Regions from separate parts of the Hoeflea sp. AS16 genome, predicted to be linked through region 3. Evidence: riboswitches for the same ligand, from Rfam matches in the RefSeq annotation. Region 3 holds a riboswitch; each other region holds the start of a gene.
What was found. Region 3 has a riboswitch for cobalamin ahead of bluB (5,6-dimethylbenzimidazole synthase). Riboswitches for the same ligand answer to the same signal wherever they lie in the genome.
Positions count from the first base shown of each region.

Region 1: another riboswitch for cobalamin. It lies ahead of WNY80_RS00240 (CbtB-domain containing protein); the one in region 3 lies ahead of bluB (5,6-dimethylbenzimidazole synthase).
Region 2: another riboswitch for cobalamin. It lies ahead of WNY80_RS16770 (energy-coupling factor ABC transporter permease); the one in region 3 lies ahead of bluB (5,6-dimethylbenzimidazole synthase).

Region 1 covers NZ_JBBMQQ010000001.1:57,289-60,561, forward strand. The annotation lists gene WNY80_RS00235 (cobyric acid synthase) at 1-1,429, shown strand, start outside; cobalamin riboswitch at 1,480-1,856, shown strand; gene WNY80_RS00240 (CbtB-domain containing protein) at 1,906-2,085, shown strand; gene WNY80_RS00245 (CbtA family protein) at 2,098-2,811, shown strand; gene cobU (bifunctional adenosylcobinamide kinase/adenosylcobinamide-phosphate guanylyltransferase) at 2,808-3,273, shown strand, end outside.
Region 2 covers NZ_JBBMQQ010000007.1:84,232-87,504, forward strand. The annotation lists gene WNY80_RS16765 (DMT family transporter) at 160-1,122, opposite strand; cobalamin riboswitch at 1,227-1,437, shown strand; gene WNY80_RS16770 (energy-coupling factor ABC transporter permease) at 1,492-2,175, shown strand; gene WNY80_RS16775 (threonine/serine dehydratase) at 2,349-3,273, shown strand, end outside.
Region 3 covers NZ_JBBMQQ010000001.1:415,978-419,250, reverse strand. The annotation lists gene phnD (phosphonate ABC transporter substrate-binding protein) at 1-398, opposite strand, end outside; gene phnC (phosphonate ABC transporter ATP-binding protein) at 455-1,336, opposite strand; cobalamin riboswitch at 1,518-1,699, shown strand; gene bluB (5,6-dimethylbenzimidazole synthase) at 1,748-2,428, shown strand; gene WNY80_RS01955 (DapH/DapD/GlmU-related protein) at 2,425-3,039, opposite strand; gene phnL (phosphonate C-P lyase system protein PhnL) at 3,036-3,273, opposite strand, start outside.

The DNA.
Region 1 (3,273 bases), 360 kb from region 3:
TGTCGGCAAGACCGTGCTGGTTGCGGGCTTTTGCCGGCTGGCGGCAAATCATGGCCTGAAGGTTCGCCCGTTCAAGCCGCAAAACATGTCCAACAATGCCGCTGTCGCCGATGACGGCGGCGAGATCGGGCGGGCACAATGGCTGCAGGCGCTGGCCTGCCGGGTGTCGGCAAGCGTGCACATGAACCCGGTGCTGCTCAAGCCACAGTCCGAAACCGGATCCCAGGTCGTGGTTCAGGGAAAAGTTACCGGTCATGCGCGCGGCCGCGACTACCAGAAACTCAAGCCGCAACTGATGGCGGCGGTGATGGACAGTTTTGCCCGTGTCGCGGATGGCGCTGACCTGGTGCTGGTCGAAGGGGCGGGATCTCCGGCGGAAATCAACCTGAGATCAGGCGATATTGCCAATATGGGATTTGCGACAGCGACCGGGGTGCCGGTGGTGCTGGTCGGCGACATCGACCGCGGCGGGGTCATCGCCTCGATCGTCGGCACGCATACCATCCTGCCCGTCGCGGACCGCGCAATGATCGCGGGCTACCTGATCAACAAGTTTCGCGGCGATGTCAGCCTGTTTGATGACGGCATCTCGGCGATTGACGGTTTTACCGGATGGCCGTGCCTCGGTGTCATTCCGTGGCTCAAGGCCGCGGCGCGATTGCCGGCGGAAGATTCCGTGGCTTTGGAGCGTCTGGTGCAGGGGCCGGCGCGGGCGCTCAAGATCGCGGTTCCGGTGTTGTCGCGGATCGCCAATTTCGATGATTTCGATCCGTTCAAGGCCGAGCCGGATGTGGATCTCGTGTTCGTGCGCCCCGGCGAGCGGTTGCCCGAGGATGCAGGCCTTGTGATCCTGCCGGGCTCGAAATCGACGATTTCCGATCTCGCCGATTTCCGGCGGCAGGGCTGGGACAGGGATATGCAGGCGCATTACCGGCGCGGCGGCAGGATTATCGGAATTTGCGGTGGCTACCAGATGCTGGGGCGGATAGTCAGCGATCCGCTGGGGCTCGAAGGGGAAGGCGAGGCAGCCGAGGGGCTCGGGCTGCTCGACATCGAAACAGAGATGGCGCCGGAAAAAACTGTCCGCAACATCAAGGCGCGTTCGGCGGAGCATGACGTGGCGTTGTCGGGGTACGAAATTCATCTCGGTGTCAGCCGCGGGCCGGACAGCGCCCGACCGATGACGCTTCTCGACGGGCGGCCTGATGGCGCGATTTCGCCCGACGGCAAGGTGTCGGGAACCTACCTGCACGGTCTGTTCGATTCGGACGCCTACCGTGCGAAGTTGCTGGCGGAGTTTGGCATTCGTGGCGGGGAGACCAATTTCCGCGCCGATGTTGACGCAGCCCTCGATGAAGTCGCTGCCGAGCTTGACCGTCTGGTGGGGTTCGACAGGCTGATGAGCACATCGGCACTGATTGGTCGTTGACAGGCCGTGCGATGGCGCAGTCTCGATTGACAGTCTGCGGCGTCAGCCCTATCACTTGAGGTTCGAATGGTTCCAGAAACCCAAGTTGGTTTTCCGGATCAAAAGGGAATGCGACGGGATGGACCCAACCAGGGCATCTTTATCGCAGCCGACCCCGCGACTGTAGAGCGGCTAGGCGAATGTCACCGGGCACGGGAGGCCAGAGTGACGGAAAGACAATGGTGTTTTTCCGTTATCCTGAAGCTCCGGGCCGGACAAGCCACTGACGTGGCGGCATGATCAATCGGCGCGGACGCCTCTTTGTCTACGAATCGTCCCGTTTTCATGACCGCGATCAGCGTTGGGAAGGCCGGCATTTGCTGATGATCGACGGCAACGTCGACGTGACCCGCGAGCCAGGAGACCTGCCATTCGCACCGGTTGAGAGCCGGACCTTCGGAAGAAACTTTCTTCCGAAGTCACTCACGGAGGTTGTCATGTCTGCCAAAACCCAAACGCTTTCCCTCACCGATCGCATCGGCGCACGCACTGTTGCCGGCCTGATGGCACTGGTCATCGGCTCGATCCTGGTGTTCGGAGTTGGTCTTGCCAATTCGCAGACGCTGCACGACGCAGCGCACGACACAAGGCATTCCTACGGCTTTCCCTGCCACTAAGGGATTGATCTCATGATTGTCAGGTTGCTCCTGGCGGCTCTCGCCGCCGGGCTCATTGCCGGTATGGTGATGACGCCCGCCCAATACGTCAAAACCATTCCGCTGATCATGCAGGCCGAGGCCTATGAAAATGGCGAGGTTGCTCACGATCATGGCGATGCCGGTGCGGAGGCCGAGCCCGGGCATCAGCATGCCGAGGAAGACTCCATGCTCGGCTTCGGCCGGTTCTGGGACACGGTTCTTGCCAATCTGGTTGCAGGAGCAGGTTTCGCGCTGATGCTTGCCGCCGTGGCGCTGCTGATGGGTGTGGAATTTCCCGCAGGACGCGAGGCGATCACCCGCGGCCTGCTTTTCGGGGCCGCGGCGTGGTTTTGCGTCCAGCTTGCGCCGTCGATGAGCTTGCCGCCTGCGGTTCCGGGGTTCCCCTATGCCGATCTTGGCGACAGGCAGAGCTGGTGGATGATCACCGTGGCGATGTCGGCTGCCGGGATCTGGTGCCTCGCGATGCGGCCGGAATGGCTGGTCAAGGCCGTCGGTGTCGCCATCATCATCGCCCCGCATGTGTGGGGCTCGCCGGTGCCTGAAGATCTTTCGAGCGAAGTGCCTGCCTATATCGCGTCGGCCTATGCCGCCGCATCGCTGGCGACCACGCTGTTCTTCTGGCTGCTGCTTGGCGGATTGCTTGGTTTTTTCCTGTCGCGTGTTCCAGAGGAGCAAACGGCGTGACGCCAGGCCTGCCACCGGTGACGCTGGTGCTGGGCGGCGCGCGCTCGGGCAAGTCCGCCTTCGCCGAAGGGCTTGTCGAACGTGCCTCGGACACAAGGCTCTATCTGGCGACCGGCCAGGCCTGGGACGAGGAGATGCGGGACCGGATTGCTTCGCATCAGCACCGGCGCGGGCAGGGATGGGAAACCATCGAGGCCCCGGTGGACCTGGTCCCGGCGCTCAAAACCCATGCCCGGACCGACCGTCCGATGCTGGTTGATTGCCTGACACTGTGGGTGACCAATCTGATGCTCGGCGAGCACGACCTCGGCACCGCTTTTGATGAAATTGCCGCCGCGATTCCGGGCCTGAAGGGGCCGGTGGTCTTTGTTTCCAATGAAGTCGGTCTCGGCATCGTGCCTGACAACGCCATGGCACGGGCGTTCCGTGATCATGCCGGCCGGCTTCACCAGTTAATTGCGG
Region 2 (3,273 bases), on a different contig from region 3:
AAAATTCAAGGGTGGACGTAAGGGGAAGTCAGAACACGCTAGTCAACGAAGATGCGTGCAGCGGCCGATAGGCCCCTATCCAGTTGCCCTCTTAGGCCTGACAAATGCGGCCATGTCAAGGCGCGACGGTCAGATTTCGCTGCATTGCAGCAAACACGCTTAACGTCTTGAGCGCTTCCCGCCTTGCATTGCAAGGTTGGCAGCAACACTGTGAACCGGCTTGCCGGGTGTTAAAGCTATCGCGGAAATCACGATGGCACAGGCAGCCCATTGAGCCGCCCCGACTGGTTCGGCAAAGGCAAACCAGCCCACCAGGAACATCGTCGGCAGTTCAAAGCTTCCGGCAATCGCTGTCCGGGCGGTTCCGATTACAGGAGCAGCCACCGTATAGAGCAATTGCGGAACCAGTGCCGAGCCGAAGGCAATGCCTGCCACCAGCCACCAGCCCGAAGCCGTCACCGGAAACAGAGCCGCCAGCTCCGTCGTCGCCATCAGTGGCAACAGCCCAAGCACGGAACCGAGACTGGCGCAGGCAATCCGCAGCACCGGGCTGAGAACATGGAGTTTGTGGACCAGCACATTGATGCCGAAGGCAAAGCCCAACGGCGCCGCCAGCGACAGCACCAGCGCCGGTACCTGCTCCGCGGAAATCACATCCGGCGATGTCGCAAGCATCGCTGCCGCGACAATCATCAGTGATGCCAGGATGGCACGTCGCCGCGGAACATCGCCGAACATCAGCCAGGCGATCACCAGGGTAAAAACCGGATAGGTCATGTAGAGAACGCCTGCGGTGGAGACCGGCGCAACTTCAACCGCGCGGACATAACCGACCCAGCCAACCCCCATGGCTATCCCCGCGGCAAAGCCCCAGGACAACGGAACCCATTGAGCACGGGCCCGCCAGACAAATGGCAACAGCACGATCGCGGCGAAGGCATAGCGGTAGAATGCAATGGCGTGCGGCGCCATGCCCTCGGCAGTCAGCGTGCGTGCGAAATAGGGGACAAGACCAAAGTCCACAGAAGCGGCAACAACGGCCAGCGTTGCCAGCCCGGTGCCAAGGAAATGTTGATTATCAGTGCTTTCGCCGCTCATGGCCGTTGAGTAACAGGCAGCCATGCGATGGGCAATCCGGCGCAGCAACGAGTCCTGCGGAATGAGGCCAGCAACTTGGGTACGTCGCAAAACGTCGTATTTCAGATTGCCATCTGACAGGTCCCGAAATATCCTTTGCCTGTTCGGGTTCCATGAAGGCCAAGCCTTCGGGATTAAAGGGGAACACGGTAGGGACGACCCGCAAAGGGGCCCGATCCGTGGCTGCCCTCGCAACTGTGAGCGTGAGCCGCATCCACGATGCCACTGGGAGATCCCGGGAAGGCGGATGCCGGCAATGAAGCGCGAGCCAGGAGACCTGCCCGGATTTCGGGGAAGCCGTCAAACGCTTCCGAATTCAACCTCTCGCACGAAGGGTGCGGAAAGGATTACAACATGCATATTGAACCTGGCGTCGTCGACGGCGCAAAACTTGCCCTGAGTTACGCAACCGCAGCCGCGGCCGGCGGCCTGCTGTTGAAAATGTCGTGGGACACGATTCGCAACGATGGCGGCCTCGCAGCCCTCGGCATGCGCTCGGTGGTCACCACGCTGCTGGTGTTTTCATTCTTCGAAGTCTTCCCGCACCACGCAATCGGCGTTTCGGAAGTTCACTTCATTCTTGGATCGACGCTCTACCTGATGTTCGGCGCCGGACCCGCGGCCATCGGCCTGGCGCTGGGCCTGCTGGTGCAGGGCGTCTTCTTTGCTCCGTTCGACCTGCCGCAATACGGCATGAACGTCACCACCCTGCTGGTCCCGCTCTACGCCATGTCGCTGATTGCCAAGCGTATCATTCCGGCTGGCACCGCCTACAAGGGCGTGTCCTACAAGCAGGCCCTGGCACTCTCGACCAGCTATCAGGGCGGCATCGTCATGTGGGTCGGTTTCTGGGCGCTGTATGGCCACGGCTTCGGCGCTGAAAACCTCTCGCAGATCGCAGCCTTCGGAGCGGCCTACATGCTGGTCATCATCATCGAGCCGATTGCCGATCTCGGCGTTCTGGCACTTGCCAAGACGCTCGATGGCCTCAAGGGCAATCCGATGTTCAACAGCCGCCTGTACAGCCACGCGGCATAGAGCTTCACCTGTTTCTCACTGACAAACGCCGCGTGGCCCGGGTCACGCGGCGGTTTCCGTTTGGCGGCAGATATTGATTGCCAAACCGGAGCATGCCAAAGCCGCAAAGGGCTTGGTAAGCCGGCCACGGTGCGGATAGCATCCCGACAGACAATTCACTTGAGGACTTCCGGATGAACATAGAGATGATCCGCGCCGCGCAAGCCCGGCTTGATGGCCATGTCCGGCGCACGCCCTTGCTCGGTTCTCCGTTTCTTGACGAGATCGCCGGCCGGCGGGTCTGGGTCAAGCCGGAGTGCCTGCAACACACCGGCAGCTTCAAGTTCCGCGGCGGCTGGTCAGCGGTATCGGGACTGGACCCCGACGCCAGATCGCGCGGCGTCATTGCTTTTTCCAGCGGCAATCACGCGCAAGGCGTGGCGATGGCAGCGAGCCGGCATGGCGTGCGTTCGATCATCGTCATGCCATCCGATGCGCCCCAGACGAAAATCGACAACACCCGCGCTCTGGGCGCTGAAGTGGTTCTTTTTGACCGCGCGAAAGACGACAGAAATGCGATTTGCGCCAAACTGTCCGAAGAGCACGGCCTGACGCTGATCGTGCCCTATGACAACGCCCTGGTGATTGCAGGCCAGGGAACCTGCGGACTGGAAATCGCCGAACAGGCCGCAGCGGAGGGAATCACGCATGCCGATGTGCTGGTGTGCTGCGGCGGCGGTGGTTTTACCTCAGGAATGGCGCTGGCGTTCGAGGCTGATGCACTGGGCCTGCGGGCACGGCCGGTCGAGCCCGAGGGCTTTGACGACATGGCCCGCAGCCTGGTGACAGGCCACATCGAGCGAAACAGCCGCCTGTCCGGCTCGCTCTGCGATGCCATCATCACGCCCCAACCCGGAAACATGACCTTTCCAATCGTGGCGCGGCTTGCGGGCCCGGGGCTGGTGGTTAGCGAGGACGAAGCGCTTCACGCCATGGCGATTGCCTTTTCCCGGCTCAAGCTTGTCGCCGAACCCGGCGGGGCCGTCGCATTGGCGGCAGCCCTGTTTCATCCGGACGAGATTGAGGGCGAGGACGTGATCGTCACGATTTCCGGCGGCA
Region 3 (3,273 bases):
AGCTTGGTGATGCCAGAATCCTTGCGCGCAACCATGACGGAGTAGTAGCCGGTGGCGCCATCGGTCTGGATCGTGGTCAGGATCGGCTCAACAGCGTCCTTGTTTTCAAGATAGACCTTGGCGTAGCCCGATGCCCCAAGTTCGGCATAATCGAGCGTGCCGCCGAGCAGGCCCTGGATCACGCCGTCATAATCGGCGGCCGGAAACAGCGAGACTTTTTCCACGCCGAGAACGGCGGGCAGTTTTTCGGTCATGCACTGGAAGCTGCGCAGGCGGTCGGCTTCGTTTTCGCCGCCGAGAATGCCGATACGGAAGTCCTTGAGGTCTTCGGCGCCTGCAGGCTGGACAGCGATGATGGCGGCGAACGATGCCGCTGCGAGAAGGGCTTTCTTGAACATTGATCTGCTCCTGGTGAGATCCGGCAGGATGCCGGCCATTCCGTGGGTTGGGCCTGTTACGCGGGCAAGGCGACCTCGGCTGCTGCAGGCTTGACGCTGAGCGCCGGCTGCAACGGACCGGTGGATTTGGACTTGGCCGGAACGATAGGGCGTTCGGCGGAAATCGATGTCGAGGTGATGGCTTCCGAGATCTCTGTACCGTCATCGGAGGCGCCGTAGATCATCCGCACGGCGTCACTGGTCAGCTCGTCGGGCGAGCCGTCAAACACCACCTTGCCGCCGGCCATGCCGATCACCCGCTCGCAATAGGCACGCGCCGTATCGAGCGTGTGCAGATTGGTGATCACGGTAATGCCTTCGCGCTCGTTGATGTCTTTGAGCGCGTCCATGACGATCTGCGCGTTGAGCGGATCAAGCGAGGCGATCGGCTCGTCGGCCAGTACCATCGAGGGCGACTGCATCAGCGCCCGCGCAATGGCGACACGCTGCTGCTGGCCACCCGACAGGGTTCCCGCCATCTGCAATGCGGTCTGGGCAATGCCGAGACGCTCCAGCGCCATCAAGGCTTTGGCTCGCTCCTCGACCGTGAAGATGTTGAGAATGTTGAGCACCGTCGAGCGGTGATTGAGCCGGCCAAGCAGCACATTAGTCAACACGTCAAGCCGCGGCACCAAGTTGAACTGCTGGAAGATCATCGCGCAATCGCGATGCCAATTGCGCAACCCTGCACCACCGAGCCCGGACACGGTCTTGCCCTTGAACCGGATCTCGCCGCTGCTTGTCGGCGTCAACCGGTTGATCATGCGCAGGAGCGTCGACTTGCCGGCGCCCGAACGCCCGATAACACCGACCATCTGCCCTTCCGGGATAGACAGCGTGACGGCATCAACAGCAATGTTGGTGCCAAAACGGCGGGTCACGTCGGTCAATTCAAGCATGGGCAAATCCCCCGGGATCACGATTGGTCTTGCGACTTTCGAGGAGTGACCTAGCCCAGCCATGTGAAAGGCCGATGTCGGTTTGATGTCAGTTTTGTTACGTTCCACAGGCCCGGAGAGGCCTGGTGCGAAACCTCCATTTTCCAAGCGCAAAACAGACTTGCGTCCGCGCTTCAGTCATGGCCCTATGTGGATGTCTGGTGCCCGTGTGATGCGGGAGAATCGGGAATCCGGCGAGAATCCGGAACGTGCCCAACGCTGTGACGGGGATGGTCTGCGCTTCATGCCACTGGGAGAGCCCGGGAAGGCGCGCAGGTCAGATGATCCGAAGTCAGAAGACCGGCCAGATGTCATAGCCTTTCAGCGCATGGACAGCGCTGCGGGTTTTTCCGGATTGTTGGGGATCAAACAATGCCGAAGACATCCATGCTGTCTGCAGCAGAACCATTCGTGACGGCTGAACGCGACGCCGTTTACAAGGCCATCTTCACCCGCCGCGATGTGCGCGACCAGTTCCTGCCGGAGCCGGTTCCGGATGACGTTCTACGACGGCTTTTGCAAGCCGCGCATCACGCACCGTCCGTGGGGTTCATGCAACCCTGGAACTTCATCACCATCCGCAGCCAACCGGTGCGCGACAGGGTGGCCGACGCGTTCGCGCGCGCCAACGACGAAGCTGTCAAACTGTTTCCAGAAGAACGGCAACCCAAATACAAATCATTGAAACTTGAAGGCATCCGCAAGGCGCCACTCAACATCTGCGTCACCTGCAATCGAAAACGAGGCGGCGATGTGGTTCTGGGCAAGACCCACAATTCCAGCATGGATCTCTACAGCACGGTCTGCGCGGTGCAGAACCTGTGGCTTGCAGCCCGCGCCGAGGGCATCGGCATGGGCTGGGTCAGCATCTTTCGCGACGCCGATCTCAAAGCCATCCTGAGCATCCCCGACCGGATCGAGATCGTCGCCTATCTCTGCCTTGGCTATGTCGACGAGCTCTATGAGCGGCCGGAACTCGAGGTCAAGGGCTGGAACCGCCGGCTGCCGCTCGATGAGCTGATTTTCGAGGAATGCTGGCAGGGCGAACCCTAGCCACCATGTTTTTCGATAAACGCCTCGACCGGCAGCGCCCGGAAATCATGAAGCGCCGCATGCAGCTTTTCATGCTCCCAGTCCCACCAGGCCAGCGCATCGAGGCGGCTGGCGATGTCATCGGAGAACCGTTGCCGGATGGTTCGCGCAGGCACGCCGACGGCAATGGCGAAATCGGCAACATCTTTGGTCACCACCGCGTTGGCCCCGATGATCGCGCCATTGCCGATGCTCACACCGGGCATCACCACCGCGCCATGGCCGATCCAGGTGTCGTGGCCGATGCTGATCCCCTGCCCGGCGCGCCAGTCGAAGAAATCCTGATCGTCAGTCTCGCCGTCGAAATACCACGACGAGCGATAGCTGAAATGATGCAGCGACGCCCGCTCCATCGGATGCATGCTGGCATAGATCCGCACATGACTGGCGATATTGGCAAACTTGCCGATGCTCGCATAGGCGATCTGGGTGTTCTCGACGCAATAGGAATAATCCCCCATGCTCGAGTGCGCCACGGTGCAATTGGCGCCAACCTCGGTGTAGCGACCAAGGGTGGAACCCACGACCTTGGCGCTGTCATGCACCAGCGGTGTCCCTGACAGCTTCGTCATGCCGCAGACTTTCCGGTGGCAAAGGCAGATACATCGATGATCTGATCGGCCACCGCATCGCGAACCTCCTGATCGTGGAAAATGCCGAGCAATGCCGCGCCATCTGCCTTCTTGCGGGCAATCAGGTTGATCACCACTTCGCGGTTGGCGGCATCCAGCGAGGCTGTCGGTTCATCCAGCAGCAGGATCGGGTGATCGGTGATGAAGCCGCGGGCAATGTTGACGCGCTGCTGC